One region of the Kitasatospora sp. NPDC059088 genome, then DNA from elsewhere that is predicted to be linked to it. Evidence: riboswitches for the same ligand, from Rfam matches in the RefSeq annotation. Region 1 holds a riboswitch; the other holds the start of a gene.

Region 1 (13,882 bases):
GCACACCCCGGCCCAGACCGCCACCACCCTGACCCTCGCCGAACCCGCCGTCGCCGCCGTCCTCGGCGTCGCAGCCCTGGGCGAGCGCCTCCAGGCAGCATCCTGGTGCGGCCTCGCCGTCCTCGCTGCCGGCCTCGCCTTCCTCGCCCTCCCCGAACGGCGCTAGACGCACATCTGCACGGGAAGTCGGCCCGGCCGACTCCCGGTGCAGCGGGTGAAACCGGGCCGGGCCCGCCGTCAGTCGATGCGCACGCTGGCACCGAACTCCTGCGTCGTGTGGCCCCCGGGAGGAACGACCGCGATGACCCTTCCGGTGCAGTTCGCGCCGTCGTACACGCGGGCGGGCCCGTCGGTCCTGTTCTCCAGGATCAGCGGAACGATCGGCGCGTTGTAGCAGCCGCTCGGGTTCTTGATGACCTCGCCGGGGGCGAAGACGAGCTCGCCGCGGGCGGCGAAGGCGGTGTTGGGCAGGGTGAGGGCCATGACCCCTGCGGTGGCGAGGGCGCCGAACACGGTCGCGAGACGTCGCACGATGACTCCTGGGGAGTGGGTGATCGGGGCCGGGACGCCCCAGGCCCAAACTCCCCACCCGCCGGAGCACCCGCAATCCCCGCGCGTCGCCCGAGTGACTCGCCTGCGTAGGCCGGCACCGGAAGTCGGCCCGGCCGACTTCCGGTGCAGCGGGGGTGGGTAGGGTGACGGGATCGGGTGATCCGGCGGGGGCCAAGTGGACTGCCGTGCAAGGATCCTGGCGCCCCGCCCGTTGAGGAAGGGGCTTGCGGCGATGTCGGATTCCACCACGGCCGGTCCAATGGAGCTGCTGGCCCGGTACCGGCGGGCGATGCTCGACCTGGATGCGGACGCGCTGGCCGGGCTGTACGCCGAGGACGGGGTGCACGAGTTCCCGTTCCTGTTCCCGGGGATGCCCGCGCGCTACCGGGGGCGGGAGGAGGTCCGGGCCGGGTACCGGGCCGCGTGGGGTGCGAGCGAGGCCCGGCCGCGGGAGGTCCGGGAGGTGGCCGTCCACCCGGGGGCGGACCCCGAGGTGCTCACCGTGGAGCAGCTGGTGATCGGCACGGTCGCCTCCACCGGCGCGGAGTTCGCCCTGCCGGGGCTGCTGGTGCTGCGCGCCCGGGGCGGGCTGCTGGTGCACGTCCGGGACTACATGGACGGCCTCGGCGTCGCCCACGCGATGGGGCGCCTCGGTGCGGTCGCCGCCCGGTTGGAAGCCGGGAGCTAGATGGCGAAGTGGGTGGCGATGCCGTCGAGGACGCAGTCGAGGCCGGTCTCGAAGTGCCAGGCGGGGTCGTCCTTGCGGGTGGCCCGCTGGAGGTACTGCTGGTAGGCGGGGTAGCGGCCGGTGCCCATCAGGTAGGTCATCCGGGGGGCCAGGCCGGCGCGGGTCTCGTCGCCGTCGGACCAGTTGTGGTCGCGGCGCAGGGCGGCCAGGGCGACCTCGGAGGCGACCGAGCCGTGGACGTAGCCGGCCACCGTGCGGAAGATCGCCATGGTGGTGTCGGCGTCCAGGCCGTGCTCGGCGAGGGCGGCGAAGGACCGCTCGGGGACGGCGAGCTGGTGGGGGGTGAGGGAGAACGGGGTGGCCGCCCGGACCATCCAGGGGTGGGCCAGGTTCATCGCGCGCAGGTGGACGGCGAGTGAGCGCATGGCCGCGCGCCAGCCGTCGGCGGGGGCGTCCAGGGGGAGTTGGCCGTAGACGAAGTCGGCCATCAGCTCGATGAGTTCGTCCTTGCCGGAGACGTACCGGTAGGCGGCCATCGGGGCCACGCCGAGCGCGGTGGCGAGCCGGCGCATGGTGACGGCGTCCAGGCCCTCGGCGTCGGCGATGGCGACCGCGGCCTCGGCGATCCGGTGCGGGGTCAGGGTGGTGCGCGGTGCGGCGGCCGGGCGGTCGAGCCGCTCCCAGAGGGAGAGCTGCGGCTTGTCCTGGTCGTCGTCCCCGCTGGGGGCCTGCTGAGCGGGCATGGGGGGCGGGCTCCTTCCGGTGGGAGGGGCCACCGTATCACTCGCGTGTACACCGTATCCGTCTAGTAGACGCCGTACGCATCAGTGTGTACGTTGTATCCATCGCCGATACGGCGTACACATCATCTTGGAGGGGGACCCCCATGTCCACGGAGCAGAACCTCAAGGTCGCGGTCGTGCTCGGCAGCACCCGCGACGGCCGCTTCGGCCCGGTCGTCGCCGACTGGCTGCTCGGCCACCTCGACGCCCGCGGCGGCATGACCGCCGACCTGATCGACCTGGCGGCCACTCCGCTGCCCACCGTGATGCCGTCCTGGGGTGCGGAACTGCCGGAGCAGGAACGTGAGCTGCTCGCCGCGGTGTCGCCCCGGCTGGCGGCCGCCGACGCCTTCGTGTTCGTCACGCCGGAGTACAACCACAGCTTCCCCGCGCCGTTGAAGAACGCCATCGACTGGCACAACCAGCAGTGGCACGGCAAGCCGATCGGCTTCGTCTCGTACGGCGGACTCTCCGGCGGCCTCCGGGCGGTCGAGCAACTGCGCGTGGTGATGGCCGAGTTGAACTCCGTCACGATCCGCAACACGGTCAGCTTCCACGGCGCCGCCCAGGCCTTCGACGCCGACGGGAAGCCGAAGGACCCGGCCGCCGATGCCGCCGCCAAGACCCTGCTCGACCAACTGGACTGGTGGGCGCAGGCGTTGCGGGATGCCCGGCAGGCCCGGCCGTTCACCGCCTGAACCGGACGGGACAGGGGGAACCGCCATGACCACGGAACCGACCGACGACCGCCCCAAGCCGCCGCTGCTCGGCGTGCTCGGGCTGATGCTCGGCATCTTCCTCTCGGCCCTCGACGGGCAGATCATCGGCACCGCGCTGCCCACCATCGTGGGCGACCTCGGCGGACTGGAGCACCTCTCCTGGGCGGTCACCGCCTACCTGCTCACCTCCGCCGCCGCCACCCCGCTGTGGGGCCGGCTCGGCGACCTGTACGGGCGCAAGGGCGCCTACCAGTGGGCGGTGGCGGTCTTCCTGCTCGGCTCGGCACTGTCCGGACTCGCCCAGGACATGGGCGAGTTGATCGCCTTCCGGGCGCTCCAGGGGGTCGGCGCGGGCGGGCTGATGGTCGGCGCGCTCTCGGTGATCGGGGTGCTGGTGCCCGCCACCGACCGGGGCCGGGTGCAGTCGGTGATCGGGGTGCTGATGCCGATCGCCTTCGTCGGCGGGCCGCTGCTCGGCGGCTTCCTCACCGACCGGCTCAGCTGGCGCTGGGCCTTCTACGTCAACCTGCCGGTCGGCCTGTTCGCCCTGGCCGCGGTCGCCCTCGCGGTCCGGCTGCCGAAGGCCGAACGGGTCCGCGTCCCCTTCGACTGGGCCGGGGTCGCCCTGCTGACCACCGGCATCCTCGGACTCACCCTGGTCAGCAGCTGGGGCGGGACGACGTACGCCTGGACCTCGCCGCTGATCCTCGGCACCGGCGTGGTCGCGGTGGTCGCACTGGCCGCCTTCGTGCCGGTCGAACTGCGCGCCCCGGGGCCGCTGATCCCGCCCGCGCTGTTCCGCAGCCGCAACTTCTCGGTGGCCCAGGTGCTGGGCTTCCTGGCCGGTGCGGTGATGCTCGCCCTGATCGGCTACCTGCCGCAGTACCTGCAGTTCGTCCAGGGCGCGACACCGACCACCGGCGGGCTGCTCCTGCTGCCGCTGATGCTCGGCATGATGGGCACCCAGCTGGTCACCGCCCGGCTGATGGGCCGGCCCGGCGGCGAACGGCGCTACCCGGTGCTGGGCGGGGCGCTGACCCTGGCCGGGTCCGTGCTGCTGCTGTTCCTGGGGACGGACACGCCGGTGGCGGTGGCCTCCGGGCTCACGGCGGTCGCCGGGATCGGCATCGGGCTGCTGATGCAGAGCACCATGCTGACCTCGATGGGCGCGGTGCCGCGCCAGGACATGGGGGCGGCGATGGGCGTGGTGACCCTGCTGCGCAGCTTCGGCGGCTCGCTCGGCATGGCCGCCCTCGGCGCGGTCTACACGGCGCGGCTGACCGCTGGCCTGGAGGCGCGGCTGAGCCCGGCCGACGCCGCCCACCTGACCGGCGGCGGAGGGCTCACCCCGGCCACGCTGGCGGGCCTGCCCCCGGCCGTCCGGGACGCCGTCGGCACGGCGGTCACCAGCGGGCTGCACGGCGCGGTGGCCGGCGGCCTCGGCCTGGCGGCGGTGGCGACGGCGGTCGCCCTCCTGGCCCGGCCGAACCCGAACCCGAACCCGGCCGCCGGCCCGGCGTCGCGCCCGAGCCCGAACCCGGCCCCGTCGTCGAGCCCCGAGCCGAGCCCGAGCCCGGCGGTGCGGGCGGCCACGCCGTAGCCCTGCCGCCCGCCGGGGGCGGTAGGGGCCCGAGAAAGCGCGAGCGGCCCGCGGGCGGTACGGGGTTCCGCCCGGGGGCCGCTCGTCAGCGGGCCGCGATCAGCACTCGATGACGTTCACGGCGAGGCCGCCGCGCGAGGTCTCCTTGTACTTGATCTTCATGTCCGCCCCGGTCTCCTTCATCGTCTTGATCGCCTTGTCCAGCGAGACGTGGTGGCGCCCGTCGCCGCGCAGCGCCATCCGGGCCGCGGTGACGGCCTTGACCGAGGCCATGCCGTTGCGCTCGATGCAGGGGATCTGGACCAGGCCGCCGACCGGGTCGCAGGTGAGGCCGAGGTTGTGCTCGATGCCGATCTCGGCGGCGTTCTCGACCTGCTCGGGGCTACCGCCGAGGACCTCGGCGAGGCCGCCCGCGGCCATCGAGCAGGCGGAGCCGACCTCGCCCTGGCAGCCGACCTCGGCGCCGGAGATGGAGGCGTTCTCTTTGAAGAGCATGCCGATGGCGCCGGCCGCGAGCAGGAAGCGGACGATGCCGTCCTCGTCCGCGCCCGGGATGAAGTTCAGGTAGTAGTGCAGGACGGCCGGGATGATGCCCGCCGCGCCGTTGGTCGGGGCGGTGACCACCCGACGGCCGGAGGCGTTCTCCTCGTTGACCGCCATCGCGTAGAGGGTCACCCACTCCATCGCGTTGGCCGGACCGATGCCCTCGGCGCGCAGCGCCCGGGCGCCCGAGGCGGCCCGGCGGCGGACCTTCAGCCCGCCCGGCAGGATGCCCTCGCGGCTCATGCCGGCCCGCACGCACTCCTGCATCACGGACCAGATCTCCAGCAGCCCGGTGCGGATCTCCTCCTCGCTGCGCCAGGCCTTCTCGTTCTCCAGCATCAGGCCGGAGATCGACAGCCCGGTCTCCCGGCTGAGCCGGAGCAGTTCGTCACCGGTGCGGAAGGGGTACTTGAGGGCGGTGTCGTCGGGCTTGACCCGGTCCGCGCCGAGCGCGTCCTCGTCCACGACGAAGCCGCCGCCGACCGAGTAGTAGGTCTTCTCCAGCAGCGTCGAGCCGTCCGCCGCGAACGCCCACAGGGTCATCCCGTTGGCGTGGTACGGCAGCGAGCGGCGCCGGTGCAGGATCACCTGGCTGTCGGGGTCGAAGTCGATGGGGCGCTCGCCGAGCAGGTTGATCCGCTTCTCGGCGGCGATCCGCTCGACGTCCTTGTCCGCCTGGTCGACGTCGACGGTGCGGGGCGAGTTGTTCTCCAGGCCCAGCAGGACGGCCTTCAGGGTGCCGTGGCCGTGGCCGGTGGCGCCCAGCGAGCCGTACAGCTCGGAGCGTACGGCGGTCACCTGCTCCAGCAGGCCTTCGGAGCGCAGGCGGCGGGCGAACATCCGGGCGGCGCGCATCGGGCCGACGGTGTGGGAGCTCGACGGGCCGATGCCGATGGAGAAGAGGTCGAAGACACTGAGGGCCACGGGGGACGTCCTTGTCTGGTCTCGTGGAGGGACTGGGCGGTGCACGGAACGGGGCACCGCGCGCACTTCCAGTGTGCGCGGTGCCCCGGAGTGACAGGTGTCCGGCCGGAGTGAGGCCGGTCACCCGCGGCCGAACTAGAGGTTCGGGTAGAGCGGGTACTTCTCGGCCAGGGCGGTGACCCGGGCCTTGAGCGCGGCGGCGACGGTCTCGTCGAAGGCGGGCTTGAGCGCCTCGGCGATGACGTCGGCGACCTCGCGGAAGTCCTCGGCCCGGAAGCCGCGGGTGGCCAGGGCCGGGGTGCCGATCCGCAGGCCCGAGGTGACCATCGGCGGGCGCGGGTCGTTCGGGACGGCGTTGCGGTTCACCGTGATGCCGACCTCGTGCAGCCGGTCCTCGGCCTGCTGGCCGTCGAGCTGGCTGTTGCGCAGGTCGACCAGGACCAGGTGGACGTCGGTGCCGCCGGACAGCACCGAGGCGCCGGCCTCGGCGACGTCGGCCTGGAGCAGGCGCTCGGCGAGGATCTTGGCGCCCTCCAGGGTGCGCTCCTGGCGCTCCTTGAAGTCCTCCGAGGCGGCGACCTTGAAGGCGACGGCCTTGCCCGCGATCACGTGCTCCAGCGGACCGCCCTGCTGGCCCGGGAAGACCGCCGAGTTGATCTTCTTGGCCCACTCGGCCTTGGACAGGATGACGCCGCCGCGCGGGCCGCCCAGGGTCTTGTGGGTCGTGGTGGTGACCACGTCCGCGTACGGCACCGGGTTCGGGTGCAGGCCCGCGGCCACCAGGCCGGCGAAGTGCGCCATGTCCACCATGAGCAGCGCGCCGACCTCGTCGGCGACCCGGCGGAACGCGGCGAAGTCCAGCTGGCGCGGGTAGGCGGACCAGCCGGCGATGATCAGCTTCGGCTGGTGCTCCTTGGCCAGGCGCTCGACCTCGGCCATGTCGACCTGGCCGGTCTTCTCGTCGACGTGGTAGGCGGCCACGTTGTAGAGCTTGCCGGAGAAGTTGATCTTCATGCCGTGGGTCAGGTGACCGCCGTGGGCCAGGCTCAGGCCCAGGATGGTGTCGCCCGGCTGGATCAGCGCGAACATCGCGGCGGCGTTGGCCTGCGCGCCCGAGTGCGGCTGGACGTTGGCGTGCTCGGCGCCGAACAGGGCCTTCACCCGGTCGATCGCGATCTGCTCGACCACGTCGACGTGCTCGCAACCGCCGTAGTACCGGCGGCCGGGGTAACCCTCGGCGTACTTGTTGGTGAGCACCGAACCCTGGGCCTCCATGACCGCCACCGGGGCGAAGTTCTCGGAGGCGATCATCTCCAGCGTGGTCTGCTGGCGGTGCAGCTCGGCGTCGACCGCGGCGGCGATCTCCGGGTCGAGGGCGTGCAGGGACTGGTTGAGAACCGTCATGGTGTGGTCTTCCCGGGGAGGAGAGCGGAGGGACGGTGGGAGAGCGGGACGGACCGCCGTGCTGCGGCCCGTCCCGGCGGGGCTCAGCCCTCGGCGTGGGTGAGCGCGTCGTACTCGGCGGCGCTGAGCAGCGTGTCGGTGGCCTCCACGCGGACCTTGAACAGCCAGCCGCCCTCGAACGGGGCGCTGTTGACCAGGCTGTTGTCGTCCAGGACGTCCTGGTTGACCTCGGTGACCTCGCCGGTCACCGGGGAGTACAGGTCGCTGACCGACTTGGTCGACTCCAGCTCGCCACAGGTCTCGCCGGCGGTCACCGTGTCGCCGACCTCGGGGAGCTGCACGTAGACGATGTCACCGAGCGCGTCGGCGGCGTGCTTGGTGATGCCGACCGTCGAGACACCGTCCTCGGCGGCGGTCAGCCACTCGTGCTCCTTGGTGTACTGCAGGTGCTGGGGGTTGCTCATGGCGTCATTCTCCAGGATGGGAAGCGGGTACGACGCAGCGGGCCGCCGCACGGACGGCTCCGACGTGCGCCGATGGGAAAACGAGGGGCGGCGACGGCCTCAGCGGGCGCGCTTGTAGAACGGCAGCGCCACGACCTGGACCGGCTCGTGCTTGCCGCGGACGTCCACCGCGACGGTGGAGCCGGGGGCGGCGTGGGCCGCGTCCACGTAGGCCATCGCGATCGGCTTGCCCAGCGTGGGGGACGGCGCGCCCGAGGTGATCCGGCCGATCGGGGCGCCCTCGGTGGAGACCACCGTGTACTCCGCGCGCGGGACCCGCTTGCCCTCGGACACCAGGCCGACCAGCACCTTCGGGGGGTTGGTCTCGGCCGCGGCGGCGGCCTGCTCCAGCGCCCTGCGGCCGACGAACGCGCCCTCGTTGGTGGTCTTGTCGAAGCGCACGACCCGGCCCAGGCCGGCGTCGAACGGGGTCAGGTCGGTGGACAGCTCGTGCCCGTACAGCGGCATGCCCGCCTCCAGGCGCAGCGTGTCGCGGCAGGACAGGCCGCACGGGACCAGGCCGCGGCCCTCGCCGGCGGCGGTCAGCGCCCGCCAGACCGGCTCGGCGTCGGCCGGGGCGCAGAAGATCTCGAAGCCGTCCTCGCCGGTGTAGCCGGTGCGGGCCAGCAGCACCTCCCGGCCGGCCACGGTGGCCGGGAGGATCGCGTAGTACTTGAGGCCGGGCAGGTCGGCGTCGGTGGTCTCGGCCAGGATCGCGGTGGCCTCCGGGCCCTGGACGGCGATCAGCGCGTAGGTGTCGCGGTCGTCGGTGACGACGGCGTCGAAGCCCTTGGCCCGGGCGATCAGCTCGTCCAGCACCAGCTGGGCGTTGGAGGCGTTGGCGACGACCAGGAAGGCGTCCTCGCGCAGCCGGTAGACGATCAGGTCGTCCAGGATGCCGCCGTCCTCGGCGCAGATCATGGTGTAGCGGGCGCGCAGCTCGCCGAGCGCGGAGACGAAGCCGACCAGCGCGTGGTCCAGCATCTCGCCGGCCTGCGGGCCGGTGACGGTGATCTCGCCCATGTGCGAGAGGTCGAACAGACCGGCCTTGGTGCGGACCGCGAGGTGCTCCTCGCGCTCACTGCCGTAACGCAGCGGCATGTCCCAGCCGGCGAAGTCGGTCATGGTCGCGCCGAGGGCGCGGTGCAGCGCGTCGAGCGCGGTCAGGCGGAGGGACGACATGGCCAGGAACTCCTCGGTCGGGGCACTCAGGGGTGCGCGCGCCGGACCGGACCCGCTCGGGGACCGACCCCGCGCGCGGGCATGCGGCGGCGTGGGTCTCCCCATCTGTCGTCGAACCTGAGAGCTTCACCGCCCACCTGCCCGCAGCCGGCACCAGCGTCGGCTGGTTCCAGCATCGGGGACAGGACGGCGGCTTGCACCGTGGGTGGGCGCGCGACCGGGTCGTGCGCCGCTTTCCAGATGTGCCTAACCCGCGCGGTAGGGGGGCCTGAGAGATTCCGGGGAGGACTTGCTCCTTCGGCGCCGGCTGTGCCCCCCGAGGGGCATTCCGGGCTCTCCCGCGCGGGTTCGAGCGGCCGGTGTGGAGTTGTGGGGGCCCGCGGCGCATGCCGTCGGACGCGCACATCATGGCACGTCCTCGCGGAGGAGGGGAGAGGGGACCCGGTCACACCGCGGTCGGGCGGACCCGGGCCCTAAAATCATCGCGTCGGCGCAGCAGTGGGCGGCCGACCCGGCCCTGGGCCGGATCGGCGGCGCATGGAGTACCCGGTGGAGCAGCAGCAGGGGTGGGGCGGGCCGCAGGCGGCGCCGTCGGGCGGCGCGTGGCCCGCGAACGAGCTGGAGCAGGTGCTGACGGCCGCGCTGGGCGACCCGGGGGCGACCCCGCGGGTGATCGAGGTGCTGGCCCGCAGCCAGGTGTGGATCCCGCTGCCGGCCGGGGGCGACCCGGCCGGGCAGTCGCTGGACCTGCCGACCGTCGAGCTGGCCGGGGCCCCGTACGTACCGGTGTTCTCCTCGCAGGAGGTGTTCCTGCAGCAGGCGCCGGGGATGGCCTTCGCCGTCGCGCCGGCCTGGGAGTTCGCCCGCGGGCTGCCGCTGGGCGTGGGCATCGCGGTCAACCCGGAGGCGGCGGTGGGCATCCCGGTGCCCCCGCAGGGCGTGGCGGAGCTGCGCCGCGGCCCCCGGGAGGACCGCTGGGAGCAGCAGCCGGAGGGGCCGACCGGCGGCCGGGTGGCCCTGCGCGAGCCGGTGCCGGGCGAGGACCCGGAGCACTTCCTGGCCGCCTGCCGGGCCGAACTGTCGGCCCTGCCGGGGGTGTTGACCGCGCGCCGGGCGCTGGCCAGCATCGAGGGCGAGCCGACCGTGATGTTCGTGGGCGTGCAGCTCGATCCGGCGGCCCCGGCCGACCCGGGGGCGGTGAACGAGGCGCTCGGCCGAGCCCTGGGAACCGCACCGCTGCCGGGAGGCGTCCACCTCGTGCTGCTCGACCTCGCCGACGACCCGGTGGTCGAGTGGCTGTCGACCCGGGTCATGCCCTTCTACTCGCGGGTGTGAGCGGGGATCCTTCACAGGCACGTCGCCGTGGCGGCGGCCGGTGCCGCGCCATAGGGTGCGTGCAGGCGGCTGACGGGCCGGCGGGTTCAGGAAAGAGGCGCGGCGAGGTGGGCGCATGAGTGCGGGAACGGGAGCGGGCGGGGCGCCGGGGCCCTGGGGCCAGGCACCGGCCGGGCGCCCGGGCGCGGACCCGGGCGGGTTGGAGCAGGCTCTGCGCGAGGTCGCGCCGGAGCGCTTCGACGCGTACGAGCGGCTGCTGCACGCGCTGGCCGACGGCCAGGTCTGGATGCTGCTCTGGCACGGCACGCCGGGCAGCCCGGACGCGCAGTACGGGAACATGGAGATCAGCGGCCACGGCTACGCGCCGGCCGTCACCTCGCCCGAGCAGCTGACGGCCTCCGGCTGGGCGCGGGCCCACGAGGTCATCTCGGGGCGGGAGATCGCCGCCTCGCTGTACCGCACCCGCTGGGGCCTGTGGCTGAACCCGCACGCGCCGGGCGGCGGGGTCGGCGTGCCCTGGGCGGACCTGCGGCGGGTCGCCGCGGGCCTGGACCGGCTGCCGGCCGGTCCGTTGAAGCTGAGCGAGCCGCAGGTCGACGCGCAGCAGTTCTTCGCGCTGCTGGAGCGGCAGGCCGGTGAGGTGCGCGCGGTGCGGGCGCTGCGCCGGGCCAGGGTGCAGCCGGCGGTGGGGGAGCCGTACCTGGCGATCGGCCTGGACCTGTACGAGAGTTCGCCGCCGGCCGTGGAGGCGGTGCGGGCGCTGATGCAGCGCGCGATCGCGGTGGCCCCGGAGGGGCTCGCGGTGTCCACGGTGGCGATGGCGGACGAGTTCGACCCGGTGGCGCTGTGGATGCGCGCCAACGCGCGGCCGTTCTTCGACCGGGAGGCCGGGCGTCCGCAGACCGGCCCGTACCCGCCGGTGCCGCAGCCGTACCCGGGCCAGTCGATGCCCGGCCGGCCGGTACCCGGGCAGTCGATGCCGGGCTACGCGTACGGCACCCAGCCGCCCGCGCCGGGCTGGGGGCAGCCGGCCCAGCCGCAGTGGCCCGGCTACCCCGGGCGCTGATCACCAAACCCGATAACCACAATCTGTCACCCGAAGCCGACTTGATTCACCATCAGGTCGGCTTCGGTGCTTTCCGGACGAATTTCCCCACTCTCCGCAGAGGCAGCTTGACATGGCAGTTACACCCATGTGAAGAGGTATATGCCGAAGATCGGAGGCGTGCATGCAGGCAGATCACAGTTGGGCATCTGTCGGTTGTCAGGGCTGGCGCAAGCCAGTTCGGATGACAGAGAGTTCTGCGCAACGCATCGCGCGTACTGGAAACCCCACGAAGGTGAACGCGCACGCCGACCGCTCGATCCACGCGACGCCCATCCCGCGTGGAGGCATTGCCCGTGCACGACGCACTGCCGCGACCACCTGCTCCTAGCACCTCCGCACGTCCGCAGCCGTACCGCCGAAGCCGGCGCCCGGCACCCGTGGGCCGGCCACCGTCGGCGAGGGGACCAACTGACCATGACCGCACCCATCACTACCGCCGGGAACGAACCCGAGGCGCCCGCCTCCCCGAGCCCGGCCAAGACGATCGAGGGCCGCTCCCTCGGTCGGATCGCCTGGACCCGCTTCAAGCGGGACAAGGCCGCCGTCGCCGGCGGCGTCGTGGTGATCCTGCTGATCCTCCTGGCCGTCCTGTCCGGCCCGATCGAAGCCCTGTTCGGGCTCGACCCCGACCAGCCGAACCCGGACCTGCTGGACGCCAACCTCGGCGGACTCCCGCTCGGGGACTGGGGCGGGATGAGCGGGGACCACCTGCTCGGCATCGACCCGTTGCAGGGCCGTGACCTGCTCTCCCGCGTGGTCGACGGCTCCTGGGTCTCCCTGCTGGTCGCCTTCGGCGCGACCGTGCTCTCCAACACCATCGGCACCGTGCTCGGAGTGATGGCCGGCTACTACGGCGGCTGGGTGGACACCCTGATCAGCCGGCTGATGGACGTCTTCCTGGCGTTCCCGCTGCTGCTGTTCGCCATCGCGATCTCCGCCTCGCTCCAGGGCGGCGCGTTCGGCCTGCACGGCCTGCCGCTGCACATCCTGGTGCTGATCTTCGTGATCGGCTTCTTCAACTGGCCCTACATGGGCCGGATCGTGCGCGGACAGACCCTCTCGCTGCGCGAGCGGGAGTTCGTCCACGCGGCCCGCAGCCTCGGTGCGCGCGGCCCGTTCATCCTGTTCAAGGAACTGCTGCCCAACCTGGTCGGCCCGATCCTGGTCTACTCGACCCTGCTGATCCCGACCAACATCCTCTTCGAGGCCGGGCTGAGCTTCCTCGGCGTCGGCATCCAGCCCCCGCAGGCCTCCTGGGGCGGCATGCTGGCGGACGCGAAGAACTACTACCAGGTCGACCCCCAGTACATGGTGGTCCCCGGTGTCGCGATCTTCATCACCGTGCTCGCGTTCAACCTGCTCGGCGACGGGCTGCGTGACGCCCTCGATCCCAAGAGCAACTGACCCTGCGTCAATGCGCAGGCGCCAGGCCCTCCCTCCTCCACATCCTCAAGGGGTTGATCCCACCCATGCGTAGGTCCCGTACCGTCGCGTTGACCGCCGTGGCCGCTGCCGCGGTCCTGGTCGTCACCGGCTGCTCGTCCAGCCCGAAGAGCGCCAGCGGAAGCTCCAACTCGGCCGACTCCAACGGTGGCGGCGCCGACGCGGCCACCAAGCAGATCGTCAACGCCTCGGACAAGAAGGGCGGGACGGTCACCTACGAGATGAAGGGCACCCCGGACTCCCTCGACCCGGGCAACACCTACTACGCCTACATCTACAACTTCTCGCGCCTGTACGGGCGTCCGCTGACCACCTTCAACCCGGCCGCCGGCGCGGACGGCAACAAGCTGGTCCCGGACCTCGCCGAGTCACTGGGCCAGCCCAGCGCGGACGGCCTGACCTGGACGTACAAGCTGCGCGCCGGCCTCAAGTACGACGACGGCACCCCGATCAGCTCCAAGGACGTCAAGTACGCCGTGGAGCGCTCGAACTTCGCGCCCGAGGTGAACTCCAACGGCCCGACGTACTTCCACGACCTGCTGGTCGACAACCCCACGCCGTACCAGGGTCCGTACAAGGACAAGACCGGCGACCTCAAGTCGATCGAGACGCCGGACGACACCACGATCGTCTTCCACCTGCAGCACCCCTTCGCGGACTTCGACTACCTGGTCAGCGCCCCGCAGACGGTGCCGGTCCCGCAGGCCAAGGACACCGGTGCCGACTACGTGAAGCACGTCGTCTCCTCGGGCACCTACAAGTTCCAGTCCTACGAGGACGGCAAGCAGGCCGTCCTGGTCCCGAACACCAACTGGGACAAGAGCACCGACCCGATCCGCAAGCAGCTCGCGGACAAGATCGTGCTCAAGATGAACATCGACCAGGCCACCATCGACAAGGACCTGCTGGCCGGCAACGCCCAGGTCGACCTGGTCGGCGGCGGCGTCGACCCGCAGACCCAGGCGCAGATCCTGCGCGACCCGAAGCTCAAGGCGAAGACCGACAACGCCTACGGCGGCCGCCTGGTCTACATGGCGATCAACACCAAGGTCGCGCCGTTCGACAACATCGAGTGCCGCAAGGCCGTCCAGTTCGCGGT
Region 2 (17,181 bases), on a different contig from region 1:
CGGTTCGTCCGACCGGGTAGGAAGATCCATCCACTTGGGGGCCCACCGGTGCCGAAGCCACTGCTGTTCCTGGACGTCGACGGGGTGCTGAACCCGGTCTGCCCGCCTCCGGACGCCGGGTTCGACACCCACACCCTGCTCGGCTACGCCGTCCTGCTCTCCGCCGAGCACGGCGCCTGGCTGCGCGAACTCGCCGGGACGTACGAGCTGGTCTGGGCCACCACCTGGGAGGAGCACGCCAACACCCACATCGCCCCGGCGATCGGCCTGGACCCGCTCCCCTTCGTCCGCTTCACCGGGTACGTCCAGCAACCCGGCGACCCGCACGTCCCGTTGATGCAGCTGTTCTCCGCCCGCAAGTGGGCACCGCTGCTGCGCTACGCCGAGGGCCGCCCGTTCGCCTGGGTGGACGACGTCATCCCGTCCCGGCTGGTCCGCCGCTCGCTGTGGCGCCGGGACCGCCTGCTGCTGCCGATCGACCCCGGCCGGGGCCTGGAGCGCCGGCACGTCGACCGGCTGCTCGCCCGCCCGCCGCGCAGCCAGTCCCTGTCGGGATCACCGGTCAGGGGGTCGGCAGCCAGCTGACGTGCCCGGCGAGCAGCGCGTACCCGACGAAGGCCACCGTGTCGATCAGCGCGTGCGCCGCCACCAGCGGCATCACCCGCCCCCAGCGCCGGTACAGCAGGCAGAACACCGCCCCCATCACCATGTTGCCGACCAGCCCGCCGACCCCCTGGTACAGGTGGTACGAGCCGCGCAGCACCGAGCTGGCCACCACCGCCGCCGGCCAGGACCATCCCCGCTGCCCCAGCCGGCGCAGCAGGTAGCCGAGGACGACGACCTCCTCCAGGATCGCGTTCTGCCAGGCCGACAGCACCAGCACCGGCACCCGCCACCACACGTCCGGCAGTCCGGAGGGCGCCACCGTCAGGTTGTACCCGGCCGCCTGCGAGGCCAGGTACAGCACCAGCCCGGAGCCGCCGATCGCCGCCGCGACGGCCGCGCCCCGGCCCAGGTCGCGCAGCTTCTCCCGCAGGTCGAAGCCCAGCACCCGCAGCGAGGCGCCCTCGCGCACCAGCAGGTAGCCGACCAGCACCACCGGCATCAGCCCGCGTCCGATGTAGTACAGCTGCCAGACCAGGTCCAGCCAGGGCCGCCCGGGCGCGCGCGAGCCGTTCAGGGTGGCGACCTGCTGCCCGAGCTGGAGCGGTTCGGTGAGCGAGCCCGCGAAGCTGATCAGCGCGCTGATCCCGCTGGCCCCGAGCGAGAGGCCGAGGACGACCAGCAGTTCCACGCCGAGCAGGCGTCGGTCGGGCCGCACGGTCTCCGGCACGGTCGGGCGGGTCGTCACGGGTGCTCCAGCGGACGGACGGTCGCTCCGGTCGTCGGCCGACGACCGGAGCGATCATCCTGACACAGCGGCGGGCTCAGCCCACCGGCCAGGTGTGCACCGGTTCGCCGCCGCGCATGTGCTCGGCGTAGCGCCTGGTCATCGCGGCGAGCGCGGCCGGGCGGTCCATGCCGTACTGCTCGCGCAACCGGTGGAAGGTGGCGCTCTGCCAGGCGGCGCCGTTGGTGCGGCGCAGGCAGCGCTGCTCGATGATCCCCAGGTAGCGGTCCCGGTCGGCGGGCTCCACTCCCCACTCGTCCAGCCCCTGGTAGGCCATCGGGAGGAGCTCGTTGAGCACCAGGTCGACCGCCGACACCGTCTGCAGCCCGCCGCCGCGGCCGGCCCGGCCGGGGCGCGGCCACTGGAACACCGCGTCGATGCCGTACCGGGCGCCCTGGCGGAAGTTCTCGTCCGCCCGCTCGAACGGCAGCCGGGTCCAGACCGGCCGGGGCTGCTCGGCGAGCACCCGCACCAGCCCGTAGTAGAAGGCGGCGTTGGCCAGCGTGTCGGCCACCGTCGGCCCGGCCGGCAGCGCCCGGTTCTCCACCCGCAGGTGCGCGACCCCGCCGGAGACGTCGTACACCGGGCGGTTCCAGCGGTAGATGGTGCCGTTGTGCAGCCGCATCTCGGCGAGCCTGGGCGCGCCGCCGGAGGCCAGCACCTTGAGCGGGTCCTCGTCGTCGCAGATCGGCAGGAGCGCCGGGAAGTAGCGCAGGTTCTCCTCGAACAGGTCGTACGCCGAGTCCACCCAGCGCTCGCCGAACCAGGTGATCGGGCGCACGCCCTGGGCCTTGAGCTCCGCCGAACGGGTGTCACAGGCCTGCTGGAAGAGCACCGGCCGGGTCTCCCGCCACAGCTCCCGTCCGAACAGGAAGGGGGAGTTGGCGCCGAGCGCCAGCTGCGGCCCGCAGATCGCCTGGGCGGCGTTCCACACCGAGGAGAACCGCTCCGGGGTCACCTGGAGGTGCAGTTGCAGCGAGGTCGCGGCGGCCTCGGCGACCATCGTGATGGACTCCAGCTGGAGGTGCTCCACGCCCTCGATGTCCAGCGCGATGTCCTCCCCCCGGGCGGCCAGGATCTGGTCGCTGAGCAGGCTGTAGCGCTGGTTGTGGCTCATCGCGTCCAGCCCGGTGTGGTCGTTCTCCAGGGTCGGCAGGATGCCCACCATGACGATCCGGGCGCCGGCCTCGGCCGCCTGCCGGTCGGCGTACCGCAGCCCGGTGTCGATCTCCTCGCGCAGTTCCTCGAAGACGTGCCCGCAGAGCCGGTGCGGCACGATGTTGACCTCGATGTTGAACTGGCCCAGTTCGGTCTGGAAGTCGCTGGACCCGATCGCGCTCAGCACCTGGGCGTTGCGCATGACCGGCAGGCCCTGTTCGTCGGCCAGGTTGAGCTCGATCTCCAGCCCCATCACGGCCCGCGGCCGGTCGAAGCGGTCCTCGCGCAGCATCCGCCCGAGCGCGTCGAGGCAGGCCTGGAGCTTGAGCCGGTACTGCTGCCGGTCCGCCAGATCCGCCCGTGTCGCCACGACCTTCTCGCCCACGGTCCCCTCCTCCTGAGACACCCGGCCGGTCGACCGTGCCAGCATCATGCCCACCTCGAAGATCGATACCCGAATGCTTGTACTGGCTTGCATTGCAAGGCATCTGACGGGAATTCAGGTCATCTGCAGACTTGCCCGCCGCCACCGCCTGTGATAAACAGATCACCCTGCGCATTTGTTCGATGAAGCCGCTGAGTTCGCACTGCGCTCCGGCCGGTCCGCTCCCGCCCCGAGTCCCTCATCGACGGCGGAGACCGCGCCGGCGCCGCGATCCTGCACAACCGGACAAGGCCGGCCCCCGTCACCGTGGACGCACCGAGCCGCGCCGGTATGCCGCACTCGCACGCCGATCTCGCTTGGAGAGGCGGACCCCGCCATGACCCTGCAGACCCCCCAGCCCCCACCGAGTGCCCTGCGCGCGGTCCTGGGCGCGCTCGACTCGGAGACCGCGCTGCGCCAGCCCGCCGCCGCCGCGCTGCGTCACCCGACCGGTCCACTGCTCCCCGCGCACCCGCTCGCGGTGCACGTCCTGGACGGCCCGCGCCCCGAGCTGCCCGCCGCCCGGCGCACCGGCTGGCGGTTCCTGATCAAGGACGGCCCCGACGTGGCCGCCGCCGCCGAGGTGGTGCAGAGCCCCGAGGGCCACACCTTCTCCCACTTCACCGCCGGCCCGTACCTCTCCTCCACCGTCCGGGCACTGCGCGAGGCCTGGCAGCTCGCCCAGGGCTCCCGCTCCCGCCGCCAGCCCCGGCTGCTCACCTTCCCCGGCCAGTACGCCACCGCGCTCTGGCTGCACAGCCCCGACGCCGGCCCGTCCGCCGACCTGCTGATCCCGCTGGCCCCGGCCCCGCTCGGGGTCACCGCGCACCGCGCCTACCCGGCCGCCGAGCTGCTCCCGCTGCTCGCCCGCGCCCCGCTGGCCGGATCCCTGCTGCTCGGCTCCCCCTGAGGACGCGCACCGCACCGGCCGTCGGGCACCGCGCCCGGCGGCCCTTCGCCGCGCCCGCCCCGCCCGCCGCCCTCACCCGAACGGCCACTACCCGGACGGGCCATCCGCCATGGCCCTCTCGGGCCATGCCCCGACTGGCCCACTGGTGCGCGATTTCTCCCCGGCCCCACCTGAACGGGTGATCTCTGCCCCGGAGTTGTGGCGCATGTCACGAAATTGCTGCGCGCGCGTCCGCAGATGCCGACACTGGGAACCAGCGTGGAAGGACCCCCTGTCCTACCCACTTGAGTGCTGGCCAAACCTGGCCGGCACGCGGACAGGATCCGACCACCACGGCGGCCCCGGACGGCTCGACCTCCGGGAACCGCACCACGGGGAGGATCGCAGAGCGAAGCGAGGGTACGCGTATGTGCCAGCACCGTCCTGAGTGCCCGACGGCCGAGTCCGAGGACCGCGAAGCGGCCGAGCCGGTGGCCTGCCACCCGGAGCAGGGCTGGAGCCTGCTCTGCAACGGCGTCCTCCTGTTCGAGGACACCGGAGAACTGCTGCCCGACGGCCGGGTGATCGCCCCGCGCCGCCCGGTCGCCCACGCAGCCTGAGCCCACGCCGCCCCGCCGCCCGCGCCGCCACGGCCCGAGCCCACGCGGTAACCCGTCCGACACCCGGACAGCACACAAGGGCAGGGCCCCGGCAGAAACGTTCTGCCGGGGCCCTGCCTTGTTCCTGCGCGGTCGATCAGACGCCGTACTCGTCCAGCGGCGGGCAGGAGCAGACCAGGTTGCGGTCGCCGTACGCGCCGTCGATCCGGCTCACCGGCGGCCAGTACTTGTCCGCCGGGTTCACGCCCGCCGGGAAGACCGCCTCCTGCCGCGAGTAGCCGTGCGCCCAGTCGCCGGCCAGCACGGCGGCGGTGTGCGGGGCGTTGCGCAGCGGGTTGTCGTCGGCCGCCCACTCGCCCGAGCCGACCTTGTCGATCTCGCCGCGGATCTCGATCATCGCGTCGCAGAACCGGTCGATCTCGTGCAGGTCCTCGGACTCGGTCGGCTCGATCATCAGCGTGCCGGCCACCGGGAAGGACATCGTCGGCGCGTGGAAGCCGTAGTCGATCAGGCGCTTGGCGATGTCGTCCACCGTCACGCCCGTCTCCTTGGTCAGCGGGCGCAGGTCGATGATGCACTCGTGCGCGACCAGCCCGCCCGGGCCGGTGTAGAGCACCGGGAAGTGCGGCGCGAGGCGCTTGGCGATGTAGTTGGCGTTCAGCACGGCGACCTGGGTCGCGTGCTTGAGGCCCTCGCCGCCCATCAGCCGGACGTACGCCCAGGAGATCGGCAGGATCGCCGCCGAGCCCCACGGCGCGGCCGAGATCGGGCCGACGCCGGTGGCCGGGCCGGCCTCCTCCTGGAGCGGGTGGTTCGGCAGGTACGGCGCCAGGTGGGCGCGCACCGCGACCGGGCCGACGCCCGGGCCGCCGCCGCCGTGCGGGATGCAGAAGGTCTTGTGCAGGTTCAGGTGCGAGACGTCCGCGCCGAACTTGCCCGGCTTGGCCAGGCCGACCAGGGCGTTCAGGTTGGCGCCGTCGACGTACACCTGGCCGCCGGCCTCGTGCACCAGGGCGCAGATGTCGGTGATCTGGGTCTCGTACACGCCGTGGGTCGACGGGTAGGTGACCATCAGCACCGACAGGTTGTCGCGGTGCTGCTCGATCTTGGCCTTGAGGTCCTCGACGTCCACGTCGCCGTCGACCAGGGTCTTCACCACGACCACGCGCATGCCGGCCATCACCGCGGAGGCGGCGTTGGTGCCGTGCGCCGAGGACGGGATCAGGCAGACGTCGCGCTGGGCGTCACCGTTGGCGTGGTGGTAGGCCCGGACGGCCAGCAGGCCGGCCAGCTCGCCCTGGGAGCCGGCGTTCGGCTGGATCGAGACGGCGTCGTAGCCGGTGACCTCGACGAGCTGCTGCTCCAGCTGGCGGATCAGGGTCAGGTAGCCCGCGGCCTGGTCGACCGGCGCGAAGGGGTGCAGCTGGCCGAACTCCGGCCAGGTCACCGCCTCCATCTCGGTGGTGGCGTTGAGCTTCATGGTGCAGGAGCCCAGCGGGATCATGCCGCGGTCCAGCGCGTAGTCCCGGTCCGAGAGGCGGCGCAGGTAGCGCAGCATGGCGGTCTCCGAGCGGTGGCTGTGGAAGACCGGGTGGGTCAGGTACTCGTCCTCGCGCAGCAGCGCGGCCGGCAGCGCGTCGGCGGCCTCGGCGACCTCGACCGCGGGGACGCCGAACGCGGCCCAGACGCCGGCCAGGTGCTCGCGGGTGGTGGTCTCGTCGGCGGAGACCGAGATCCGGTCCTCGCCGTCCTGGAACACGTTGATGCCGTTGGCGCGGGCGGCGGCGGCGATCTCGGCGGCGCGGCCCGGGACGACGGCGGTGACGGTGTCGAAGAACTCGCCGTGCAGCAGCTCGACGCCGCCGGCCCGCAGGCCCTCGGCGAGGGCGGCGGCGTAGCGGTGGGTGCGGCGGGCGATGTCGGCCAGGCCGTCCGGGCCGTGGTAGACGGCGTACATCGAGGCCATCACGGCGAGCAGCACCTGGGCGGTGCAGATGTTGCTGGTGGCCTTCTCGCGGCGGATGTGCTGCTCGCGGGTCTGCAGGGCCAGGCGGTAGGCGCGGTTGCCGTCGGCGTCGACGGAGACGCCGACCAGGCGGCCGGGCAGCGAGCGGGCGTACTCGGCGCGCACCGAGAGGTAGCCGGCGTGCGGGCCGCCGAAGCCCATCGGGACGCCGAAGCGCTGCGAGGTGCCGCAGGCGATGTCGGCGCCCAGCGCGCCCGGGGACTTGAGCAGGGTCAGCGCCAGGAGGTCGGCGGCGACGGCGACGATCGCGCCCAGGCCGTGCGCCTGCTCGATCACCGCGGTGAGGTCGCGGACCACGCCGGTGGCGCCCGGGTACTGCAGCAGCACGCCGAAGACGCCGCGCTCGGCGATCTCGGCCGGGATGCCCTCGGACAGGTCGGCGACGACGACCTCGACGCCGGTCGGCACGGCGCGGGTGTTGATCACCGCGACGGTCTGCGGCAGGGTCTCGGCGTCGACCAGGAAGACGCCGCCCTTGACCTTGGTGACGCGGCGGGCCAGCGCCATCGCCTCGGCGGCCGCGGTGCCCTCGTCCAGCAGCGAGGAGCCGGAGGTGGGCAGACCGGTCAGGTCGGAGACCAGGGTCTGGAAGTTGAGCAGGGCCTCCAGGCGGCCCTGCGAGATCTCCGGCTGGTACGGGGTGTACGCGGTGTACCAGGCCGGGTTCTCCATGACGTTGCGCAGGATCACCGGCGGGGTGAAGGTGCCGTAGTAGCCCAGGCCGATCATCGGCTGGAGCACCTGGTTGCGGCCGGCCAGCTCGCGCAGCTCGGCGAGGACCTGCGCCTCGCTGCGGCCGGCGGGCAGGTCCAGGGCGGTGATGGAGCGGATCGCCTCGGGAACGGCGGTGGCGGCGAGCTCGTCCAGCGAGCCGTAGCCGACGGAGGCCAGCATCTTCTCCTGCGCGGCGGCGTCGGGGCCGATGTGGCGGTTCTCGAAGGGGCTGGCCAGCTCAAGCTCGGTGAGGGTCGAGGCGCTGGTGGGGCGTCCCGCGTTCGGCTGGGCGTTCATGGTGGTCGAGGCCTCCTGGTCACGGACCGGCGGGGGTACGCACGCCGGCCGGTCGCGCCGCTGCGGACAGCGGACCGACCTGGGCGGGCGGACCCGAAAGGCCTCCCCCTCTGTCATCGGGACCTGAGAGCTTCGCCCGCACGCCGCGCGATGGCGCGCCGTCGGCTTGCACCGTCGGTGAGGGTGGTGATCGTCGGCTCCCGCGCCGGCGGTCCTGCCCTGCTTTCCAGAGTGACCTATCCCGCACGGTACGGATGCCTGAGAGATTCCGGGGAGGAGTTGCTCCTTCGGCGCCCCGACCAGCGGTTTTCACTGTCGGGGACTCTCCCGAGCGGGCTCGGCGGTCGCGGCCCAGGGTACCAGCGGGAGGGCTTCCGATCACGGGTGCGTCCGGTCACTCCGGGTCTACGCGCGTCCCCCGGACGGCCCAGCGCGGAGCCCGTCCGGCGCACCCCGGTCGCGCGCGTCCGATTGATGGCTTTTGGTGTGAAGTGGCGGACGGGACGGGTGCTCCGGCCGCCTCACCTGCGGGAGTTCCGCAGGCGCAGCGCTTGGAGGAAAGAGTGCAGACCGACATCGACCCCAGGGACCTCATCGGCCACAAGGCGGTCGACCGCAACGGGGACAAGATCGGCACGGTGGACGAGGTGTACCTGGACGACGCCACCGGGCATCCGGAGTGGGCGGCCGTCCGCACCGGCATCTTCGGCCGGGACGCCTTCGTCCCGCTCACCACGAGCGAGTTCTCCGGCGAGGAGCTCCGGGTGCCGTACGACAAGTCGCTGGTGAAGGACTCGCCGGACTTCGGCGTGGGCCAGCACCTGTCGCCGGCCCAGGAGCTCCAGCTCTACCGCTACTACGGCCTCGACACCCCCGCGGACGGCCGTCCGGCCACCACGGAGCCCGCCCGGGACGACCGGCCGGACCTCGACTTCGGCACCACCACGGCCGCCGCGGCCGCCAAGCCGATCGCCTTCCACTCCCCCGACCCCGACCCCGCCCCGGCCGCGACCGCGACCGCGACGGGCACGACCACCATGACCAGCACCGGCACGACCCACACCAGCACCGACACCGCCACGGAGGCCCACGTGCGGACCCTCAGCACCCCCGCACCGATCGCCAACGGCACCGTCCTCGCGCCGGCCGCCGCCCACCTGGCCGAGCCGAAGCCGCAGCCCGCCGCGACCACCCCGGCCGCGAACGGCACCGCCGCCTCCTCGGCCCCCAGCGGCCCGGTCGAGATCACCTGCCGCGAGGAGCGGCTGGACATCACCACCGAGTGGCACGTGCTGGGCACCGCGAAGCTGCGCAAGTACGTGACCAGCGAGCAGGTCGAGCGCCGCGTCCCGGTGGTCCGCGAGCGGGTCCGGGTGGAGCGGATGCCGGTCGGCGAGGCCGAGCTGGCCTCGCTGACCGAGAAGGAGATCGACGAGGCGGTCGAGGAGGTGACCCTCCGTGAGGAGCGGCCGGTGGTCCGCAAGTACCTCGCCCCGATCGAGCGGGTCCGCCTGGTGGTGGAGCGCTACACGGAGGAGGAGGTGGTCCGGGACGAGCTCCGCCGCGAGCACGTCGAGGTCCACGACGACACGGCCGCCACCGCACCGGCCGAGGCGGGCGAGGCGCTCGTCCACGCGGCCGACGGCCCCCGGCCCGCCGCCCTGCGCCCGCTGGCCTGACCTCCCCGATCTCCGCCCGTTCCACGAGGGCCCCGGACTCCGGTCCGGGGCCCTCGTGTTGCGCCGTAGTTCCCCACTTTGCCAAACCTTAACCACTCGATATTTGACATCATGAACTATCCACCCGCACAGTTACTTGAGTTCATTCACTATGTACGGGAGGAAGCAACCGTGAGTGAGGCACCACAGCCCACCACTGCGGCCGAGAAGCAGAGCAACGCCCGGGTCCTGCCGGCCCTCATCCTGGCGATGCTGTCCTTCAGCGTGGTGCAGACCGCGGTCGTCCCGATCCTGCCGTCGCTGGCCAAGGAACTGGACGTCTCCGGGTCGAACATCACCTGGCTGATGACCGCCAACCTGCTGTCCGCGGCCGTGCTGACTCCCCTGCTGGGCCGCTTCGGCGACCTCCGGGGCCGCAAGCCCATGCTGCTGATCTCGCTGGCCGGCCTGATCGCCGGTTCGGCGCTGGCCGTCTGCACCCACTCCTTCACCTGGCTGATCGTCGCCCGCGTCCTCCAGGGCGCCGGCGGTGGCGTGATGCCGCTGGCGATCAGCATCGTCCGTGACGAGCTGCCCAAGCAGAAGGTGACCGGCGGCGTCGCCGCCATCAGCGCCTCGATGGGCGTCGGCTCCGGCCTCGGCCTGGTCGCGACCGGCCTGCTGCTGGAGCACTGGAACTACAAGTCGATCTTCTGGATGGGCCTGGCCTTCGGCCTGCTCGCCATCGCCCTGGTCGCCTTCCGGGTCCCGACCGACCCGGTGACCGACAAGGAGGGCGGCGCCGACCCGCTCGGCGCGCTCACCCTGGCCGGCTGGCTCTCCGCCCTGCTGGTCGCGGTCAGCCAGGGCAACCACTGGGGCTGGACCTCCACCAAGACCCTCGGCCTGTTCGCCGTCGCCGCGGTGGTCGCCCTGATCTGGGGCGTCATCGAGACCAAGGTCGCCCACCCGCTGGTGGACCTCAAGATGATGGGCCGCCCGGCCGTCGCCTTCACCAACCTGGCCGGCCTGCTGATCGGCTTCGGCATGTACGGCTCGTTCATGGTCATCAGCAACTTCGCCCAGACCCCGGAGAAGCTGGCCCACTACGGCTTCACCGCGACCGTGCTGCACGCCGGTGTGATGCTGCTGCCGTCCGCGATCGGCTCGATGGTCGCCGCCCCGATCGGCGCCCTGATGATCGCCCGCCGCGGCCCGCGCCTGCCGCTGGTCCTCGGTGGCGTCCTCGGCGCGATCGCGATGGCCTACCTGGCCCTGCGGCACAGCGCCGAGGGCGACATCTACACCGCTTCCGCGATCTTCGGCCTCGGTATCGGTCTCGCCTTCGCCGCGATGCCCGCCTTCATCAACGGCGCCGTCCCGGTCGAGCAGAGCGGCATCGCCAACGGCATGAACTCCGTGCTGCGCACCGTCGGTGGCGCGATCGGCACCGCCGTGATGACCGCCATCCTGACCGGCGACACCATGAAGCTCCCGATCAAGATCCCGGTGCTGCTGCCCACCCTGGACGCCTACAAGCACGCGTTCTGGGTCACGGCCGTCGTCTGCGTCATCGCCGGCGTCGTCCCCTTCCTGATCCGCACCACCAAGCCGGCCGTCACCGTCGCCGGCGGCGCGGCCCGGCAGGACTCCAGCCCCGAGCTGGCCAAGACCGACGCCTGACGAGGCGTCCGGCCCGCGCGTTCAGGGACAGGACGCGCGGGCCCGGGCCTCCGCCCGGTCGCGAGGGCATCGCGACCGTCCGGGGCCCGGCACGGTATGCGGCTCCACCCGGTACTTCCTACCGGGTGGGGCCGTTCCGCGTTCCCGGGCCGCTACCGCGCCCGCCCGCCTCGGGCACCGTCCCTCAGCCCCCTACGCCTCAGCCCCGTCCGCGTCCGGCTCCTCCGGCTGCCGCAGCGACAGCGGCCGGGCCGGCTCCAGCGCCGGATCGTCCACCGCGAAGGTCCGCACCCGGCCCGGCCCGCTCCACGGCGTCTCGAACCGCACCGTCACCCGCCCCACTCCGCTGCCCTGGACCCACCCCGGCCCCAGCTCGGCGTGCCGGACGTCCTGTCCGGGCATCCAGCGCCGCACCACGACCTCCTCCGGCTCCTCCTCGGCCACCGCCGCCTCGGCCACCTCGGCGTGCTCCGCCGCCTCCTCCCGCAGCGCCTGCGCGAAGAGGTCCTCCTGGGTGTAGTCGGCCAGTTGGGCCACGCCCACCCCGAGCAGCCGCACCCCGCCGGTGATGTCCACCTGCTCGGCGAGGCGCCGGGCCGTCGCCGTGATCACCGCAGCGTCGTCGGTGGGCCCGCCCAGGGTCTCCGAGCGGGTCAGCGTCGAGAAGTCGAACCGCCGCACCTTGAGCACCACCGTTCGGCCCGAGCGCCCGGCCGAGCGCAGCCGCCGGACGCAGCGCCCGGCGAGCGCCTCCACCTCCCGCAGCACCCGGTCCCGGTCAGCCAGGTCCACCTCGTAGGTGTCCTCCACCGAGACGGACTTGGCATCCTGGTCGGCCACCACCGGCCGGTCGTCCAGCCCTGTCGACATGTGGAAGATCCCGGTGCCGTGCGCCCGCCCGAGCAGCTGGACCAGCTCCGCCTCCCCCGCCTCCGCGAGGTCCGCCACCGTGCTCAACCCGGCCCGGCGCAGCACCTGCTCGGTGGCCGGCCCGATCCCGGGCAGCGCCCGGACCGGCATCGGGCCGAGCACGGCCCGCTCCTGCCCCGGCTCGACCAGCACCAGCCCGTCCGGCTTGGCCTGCTCGGAGGCGATCTTCGCCATCAGCTTGGAGCCCGCCGCCCCCACCGAACCGGTCAGCCCGGTGAGACGCTGGATGTCCGCCCTGAGGTCCTCCGCCAGGGCCAGCACCAGCCGCTCCCCGGTCTCGTGGTCCGCCTCCGACAGCACCGGGCCGTACGGACCGGCCATCAGGTCGACGAAGGCCTCGTCCAGGCTCAACGGCTGCACCAGCGGCGACAGTTGGCGCAGCAGTCCCATCACGATCTCGCTGTTCTGCCGGTACGCCTCGAACCGCCCGGACAGGAAGGCCGCGTTGGGGCACAGCCGCCGCGCCTGGGCCATCGGCATCGCCGAGTGCACCCCGAACCGCCGCGCCTCGTACGAGGCCGTGGAGACCACCCCGCGCCCGCCGAGCCCGCCGACGACCACCGGCTTCCCGCGCAGGCTCGGCTTGGCCGCCTGCTCCACCGCCGCGAAGAAGGCGTCCATGTCGAGGTGGATGATGCTCGGCAGAGATCGCACCCGCCGATCATCGCGCACGGGTCCGACAGTGCGTACGAACCCGGCCGAGGTCCCGGCCGACGCCCGGCGCCCGCCCACGCCCCCCGGCTACTGCTTCGCGGCCTCCGCCAGCGCCTTCGGGATGCCGTCCTCCTTGGGCCCGAGGAACGCCGGGTCCGGCCGCAGCCAGACGTTCACGGCCGCCTTGCCCGCCCCGGCGACCTCCCGCAGCCCGCCGTACAGCCAGGTGGTGTCGTGCAGTTCCGGCACGCCGACCGCGTACGAGCGGATCCCCGCCGCCTCGCACAGCGCCAGCGCCCGACGGACGTGGAAGTCCTGGCTGACCAGCACCGCGCGGTCCACCCCGAAGATCCGGTGCGCCCTGGTGCAGGAGTTCCAGGTGTCGAAGCCCGCGTAGTCCCGCACCACCCGGTCCCCGGGGACGCCGTGCTCGGTCAGGTAGCGGTACATCGCGTCCGGCTCGTCGTACTCGATCCGCCCGTTGTCCCCGGTCACCAGGATGGCCTTGACCTTGCCCTCCCGGTACAGGTCCAGTGCCGCCACCAGCCGGTGCTCCAGGTACGGCGACGGCTTGCCCTGGTCCAGCCCGGCGCCGAAGACCACCGCCACCGGAGCCGAGGGCGCGCTCTCCACGGTGCCCACCCGGTCCCCCGCCCCGACCCACAGCCAGGCGCTGGGCGCCAGCGCGAGCGAGCAGAGCAGCGTCGTCGCCTGGAAGACCCTGCGCTGCGTACGGCGCTCCCGCAGCCGCGCCCGCACCCCGCCGGCCCGACGCCGCAGCAACTCCGATATCCCGGTGCCGACCTTCACGTGCCCCTCCCTCGATCGTTTCACCAGGCAACACGACGAGGCCGTGGGCCGGAACGGTTCCCCGTTCCTGCCCACGGCCCCGTGGAAGTGCTGCCGGTCAGACCGCCCGGTTGCGCCGCTGCGCCAGTTCGTCCGCCGGATCGTCACCGACCAGCGTCTCACCGGTGTCGGTCCGCTCCGCGTGCAGCCGCCCGAGGGTCGACTCCAGCTCCCGCCAGACCGCTCCGACCGCGATGCCGAACACGCCCTGACCGCCCTTCAACAGGTCGACCACCTGCTGCGGCGTGGTGCACTCGTACACCGTCGCGCCGTCGGACATCAGCGTCAGCCCGGCCAGGTCGGCCTGCTCGGCCGCCTGCAGATGGGCGACGGCCACCCGGATGTTCTGCAATGAGACGCCGGCGTCGAGCAGCCGCTTGACGATCTTCAACAGCAGCACGTCGCGGAAGCTGTAGAGCCGCTGACTGGTCGCCGGGTACGCCGTGCGGACGCTGGGCTCCAACAACCCGGTGCGGGCCCAGTAGTCCAGCTGTCGGTACGTGATGCCGGCCGCCGCACAGGCCGTCGGGCCGCGGAAGCCGACCAGTTCGGACGTCGGGGCCAGCCGCTCGATCGCGGGCTGGCCCGGCTGCACGGCCGGGAACCTGCTCATCCTGGGCAGGTCCGACACGGTGCGAGCGGTGCGCGGCACGTGCACGGAGCACAGGCCTCCCACGGCCGCGTCATCGCCGGTGCTGCTCATGCCTACCTCCGTCCACTCGTGCTGCGGGCAACCGACTGCGGGCATCGGCCACCCGGACAGCCACTCCTGACGGTAGGCAGTCCCCTATGACCCGTCAACGATCGCCACGCCGGGCCAGACAAACCACATCACTCAGGAGAGTGGTTTTTCGTGCCCCTAGTGTGGGTAGGTGGACGGATTTTGGCAAAACGGCATGCAAAAGGGCTGACCAGCCCCGTCCGCCGTTCGCCCTACTGCGGGCCGCCGCCCCCGAAGTCCTCGGGCGACACCTGGTCGAGGAACTCGCGGAACTTCTCGACCTCGTCCTCCTGCTCGTCCGGGATCGCGATGCCCGCCTCCGCGAGCACCTCCTCGCTCCCGTAGATCGGCGTGCCGGTGCGCAGGGCCAGCGCTATCGCGTCGGACGGCCGGGCGCTCACCTCGACCCCGCCGGTGAAGACCAGCTCGGCGTAGAACACGCCCTCCCGCAGGTCGGTGATCCGGACCTCGGTGAGCTGCTGGCCAAGCGCTTCCAGGACGTCCTTGAACAGGTCGTGCGTCAGCGGGCGCACCGGAGTCATGCCCTGCTGGGCGAAGGCGATCGCGGTCGCCTCGCCGGGGCCGATCCAGATCGGCAGGTATCGATCTCCCCCGACCTCCCGAAGCAGCACGATCGGCTGGTTGGAAGGCATCTCCACCCGGACACCCACGACGTCGAGCTCATTCACACAGGCAACCCTATGGCTCCGACCCCGGATATGAAAGCGCAGGGCCGACGCCGCTGGTCAGCGCGGTGCACCGGGCCCGCGGAGGGCGTCCCCACGGTCTAGGACCGGGGTCGCAGACCGGCCTGGACCATGGCCGCGTGCAGCCGTACGGACAGCGTGGCCAGCTCCCGCGCGGTGGCCTCCGCGTGCGCCCGGGTCTGCGGGTTCCGGTGCCGGCGCAGCGGCGCCACCACCTGCTCCACCAAGGCGATCTCGCGGTCCGCCGCCGCCTTCATCGCCCTCAGGTGCCGCGGCTCCAGCCCGTACCGGCCGAGTTCGGCCACCAGCCGGGCCACCTGGAGCGCCTCCCCGTCGTACCCGCCGTCTGGGCCCGGCATGACCAGCCCGTACGCCTCCCACTCGGCCAGTTCGGGCTCCCCCGCCCCGGCGGCGGCCAGCAGTTCGGCCCGCCCCAGCCGGACCCCGGAGGCGACCTCGGCCGAGGCCACCAGCTCGCGGTCGGCCTCCTCCAGCGGGCCGGGCCGGGCGTCGGCGGCCGGCAGCGCGGGCGGGGCCTCACCGCGCTCGATCGCGTCCAGGTGCTCGCGGATCACCCGCAGCGGCAGGTAGTGGTCCCGCTGCATCCGCAGGACGTAGGCCAGCCGCTCCACGTCGGCGGGGCTGAACTTGCGGTACCCCGAGGGGGTGCGCTGCGGCTCGACCAGCCCCTCCGCCTCCAGGAAGCGGATCTTGGAGATGGTCACCTCGGGGAAGTCGTCGCGCAGGAAGGCCAGCACCGCGCCGATGCTCAGCAGTTCGTCACCGCCGCGCCGGCGGCCGGCGGGCCGGTCCGGACGGACCGGCTGCCTGGGGGCCGCGACCACCCCGCGCCCGCCGCGGTCCGCCTGCGGACCGGACGACGACGCAGGGTTGGCCGCCCCGAGAGAAGAGGAAGGAGTATTCGTATTCACTCGGGCTCCCGCCGACGTTGGTTTCAGTACCCCCGGTTGTGGCCGGCGAAGAACACCAGCCGGTACTTCCCGATCTGCACCTCGTCGCCGTTGTTCAGCGGCACCTCGTCGATCCGCTCCCGGTTGACGTAGGTGCCGTTCAGGCTGCCCACGTCCGCGACGCTGAATCCGGCCGGGGTGCGGCGGAACTCCACGTGGCGGCGGGAGACCGTGACGTCGTCCAGGAAGATGTCACCCTGCGGGTGACGCCCCGCCGTGGTGACGTCCGAGTCCAGCAGGAACCGGCTGCCCGAGTTCGGACCGCGCTGGACGATCAGCAGCGCCGAGCCCGGTGGCAGCGCGTCGATCGCCGACAGCACCTCGGCCGACAGCGCCGGCGTGGTACCGGTGCCGGTGGTGGCGGAGGGGTCGTAGGACTCCAGCCCGGAGATCGAGATCGTCGAGGTGGTCTCCGCCGCCCCCTCCGGCAGCAGGCCGCCGCGCAGCGCCGTACCGCAGTTGGAACAGAAGCGGGCCGCGGCCGGGTTCTGGTTGCCGCACCTGGGGCACGGAGTGGGGCCAGCCATGTTCACAGCCTCCTGGCGCGGCACACCCGACGGGTTGTGCCCGGCGTACGGGTCCGGGGCAAACCCTCCACCAGAGGTTGAGGGTCCTGACGGGAAACCTATGCGCGGGTCGCCGGAGGGGTCAACCGACGCGCCGTAGCCCGCCGGATTCCCGGCGTACTGCGCGGCACCGTCCCGGTACAGCTGCTGACCGGCGTACTGACCGGCCTCGGGGGCGGGGCGCATGCCCGGCACCGCGGGCTCGTCCTCCGACCGGCGGTGCCGGGCGGTCGGCGCCTCGACGGCGGCCGCGTCGCGGCCCTTGTTGCGACCGAACAACTTCGAGAAGAAACTCACGGGCGAATCCCCTTGCGTGTGACAGACCCGCCCGCGGGGCAGGGTGAGAACCTCGGACAGGCTGCGGGCCCGGTTGCGGCTCGGGCCTGCTGGAGTGGTACTCCGACGTGTGGTGTTGCGGTTGGTGCTACGGAGCGTACTGGTGCGAACCAGTCTCCCCCACGCGACGACGACACCCCGCACCGGGTGCCGCGGGCCCGTGACGGGCCGTTCGTCGAGCGCCCCGTCACTTCGAAGCCGGCTTGGCGTACTGCGGCGTCTTCAGATCCACCAGGGCGTCCACGACCACCTTCTGCTGCTGGGTGATCGTCGCCCGCGCCTGGTGGCTCTCCAGGGTGCGCACGACGCCCCCCGGGATGTTCAGCGCGGGCGTCAGGTCCTGCGGGTTCCCCACGACGGTGAACCGATAGGGCTGCGAGACCTTCTTCCCGTCGATCTGCACCCCACCGCCCGACAGGTCGGTGAAGTAGGTGTTGACCACCACGCGCACATCGTTGATCTGAATCGCCTCCGCCCCCGCCGCTCGAAGTTCCTGCAGGGTGTCCAGCAGCATATCCGCCTTCACCTGCCCTTGGGGGTCATCGACCGTGAGGACGATGCCCGGACCAGTGGCTTTGACCGTACCGG

The links. Region 1 has a riboswitch for glycine ahead of gcvT (glycine cleavage system aminomethyltransferase GcvT). Riboswitches for the same ligand answer to the same signal wherever they lie in the genome.
Region 2: another riboswitch for glycine. It lies ahead of gcvP (aminomethyl-transferring glycine dehydrogenase); the one in region 1 lies ahead of gcvT (glycine cleavage system aminomethyltransferase GcvT).

The regions. Positions count from the first base shown of each region.
Region 1 covers NZ_JBHYGR010000005.1:4,399-18,280, reverse strand. The annotation lists gene ACFWXO_RS03730 (DMT family transporter) at 1-166, shown strand, start outside; gene ACFWXO_RS03725 (hypothetical protein) at 238-531, opposite strand; gene ACFWXO_RS03720 (nuclear transport factor 2 family protein) at 812-1,240, shown strand; gene ACFWXO_RS03715 (TetR/AcrR family transcriptional regulator) at 1,237-1,983, opposite strand; gene ACFWXO_RS03710 (NADPH-dependent FMN reductase) at 2,127-2,720, shown strand; gene ACFWXO_RS03705 (MDR family MFS transporter) at 2,746-4,341, shown strand; gene ACFWXO_RS03700 (L-serine ammonia-lyase) at 4,441-5,808, opposite strand; gene glyA (serine hydroxymethyltransferase) at 5,944-7,212, opposite strand; gene gcvH (glycine cleavage system protein GcvH) at 7,296-7,676, opposite strand; gene gcvT (glycine cleavage system aminomethyltransferase GcvT) at 7,776-8,897, opposite strand; glycine riboswitch at 9,144-9,248, opposite strand; gene ACFWXO_RS03680 (enhanced serine sensitivity protein SseB C-terminal domain-containing protein) at 9,435-10,232, shown strand; gene ACFWXO_RS03675 (enhanced serine sensitivity protein SseB C-terminal domain-containing protein) at 10,348-11,298, shown strand; gene ACFWXO_RS03670 (ABC transporter permease) at 11,755-12,744, shown strand; gene ACFWXO_RS03665 (ABC transporter substrate-binding protein) at 12,810-13,882, shown strand, end outside.
Region 2 covers NZ_JBHYGR010000104.1:5,664-22,844, reverse strand. The annotation lists gene ACFWXO_RS33630 (HAD domain-containing protein) at 49-585, shown strand; gene ACFWXO_RS33625 (CPBP family intramembrane glutamic endopeptidase) at 563-1,351, opposite strand; gene ACFWXO_RS33620 (glutamate--cysteine ligase) at 1,428-2,933, opposite strand; gene ACFWXO_RS33615 (hypothetical protein) at 3,310-3,882, shown strand; gene ACFWXO_RS33610 (DUF5999 family protein) at 4,290-4,481, shown strand; gene gcvP (aminomethyl-transferring glycine dehydrogenase) at 4,618-7,518, opposite strand; glycine riboswitch at 7,755-7,858, opposite strand; gene ACFWXO_RS33600 (PRC and DUF2382 domain-containing protein) at 8,082-9,197, shown strand; gene ACFWXO_RS33595 (MFS transporter) at 9,369-10,859, shown strand; gene ACFWXO_RS33590 (DNA polymerase IV) at 11,052-12,443, opposite strand; gene ACFWXO_RS33585 (vancomycin high temperature exclusion protein) at 12,531-13,253, opposite strand; gene ACFWXO_RS33580 (MerR family transcriptional regulator) at 13,351-13,995, opposite strand; gene ACFWXO_RS33575 (bifunctional nuclease family protein) at 14,226-14,702, opposite strand; gene ACFWXO_RS33570 (MerR family transcriptional regulator) at 14,801-15,493, opposite strand; gene ACFWXO_RS33565 (FHA domain-containing protein) at 15,676-16,218, opposite strand; gene ACFWXO_RS33560 (DUF881 domain-containing protein) at 16,781-17,181, opposite strand, start outside.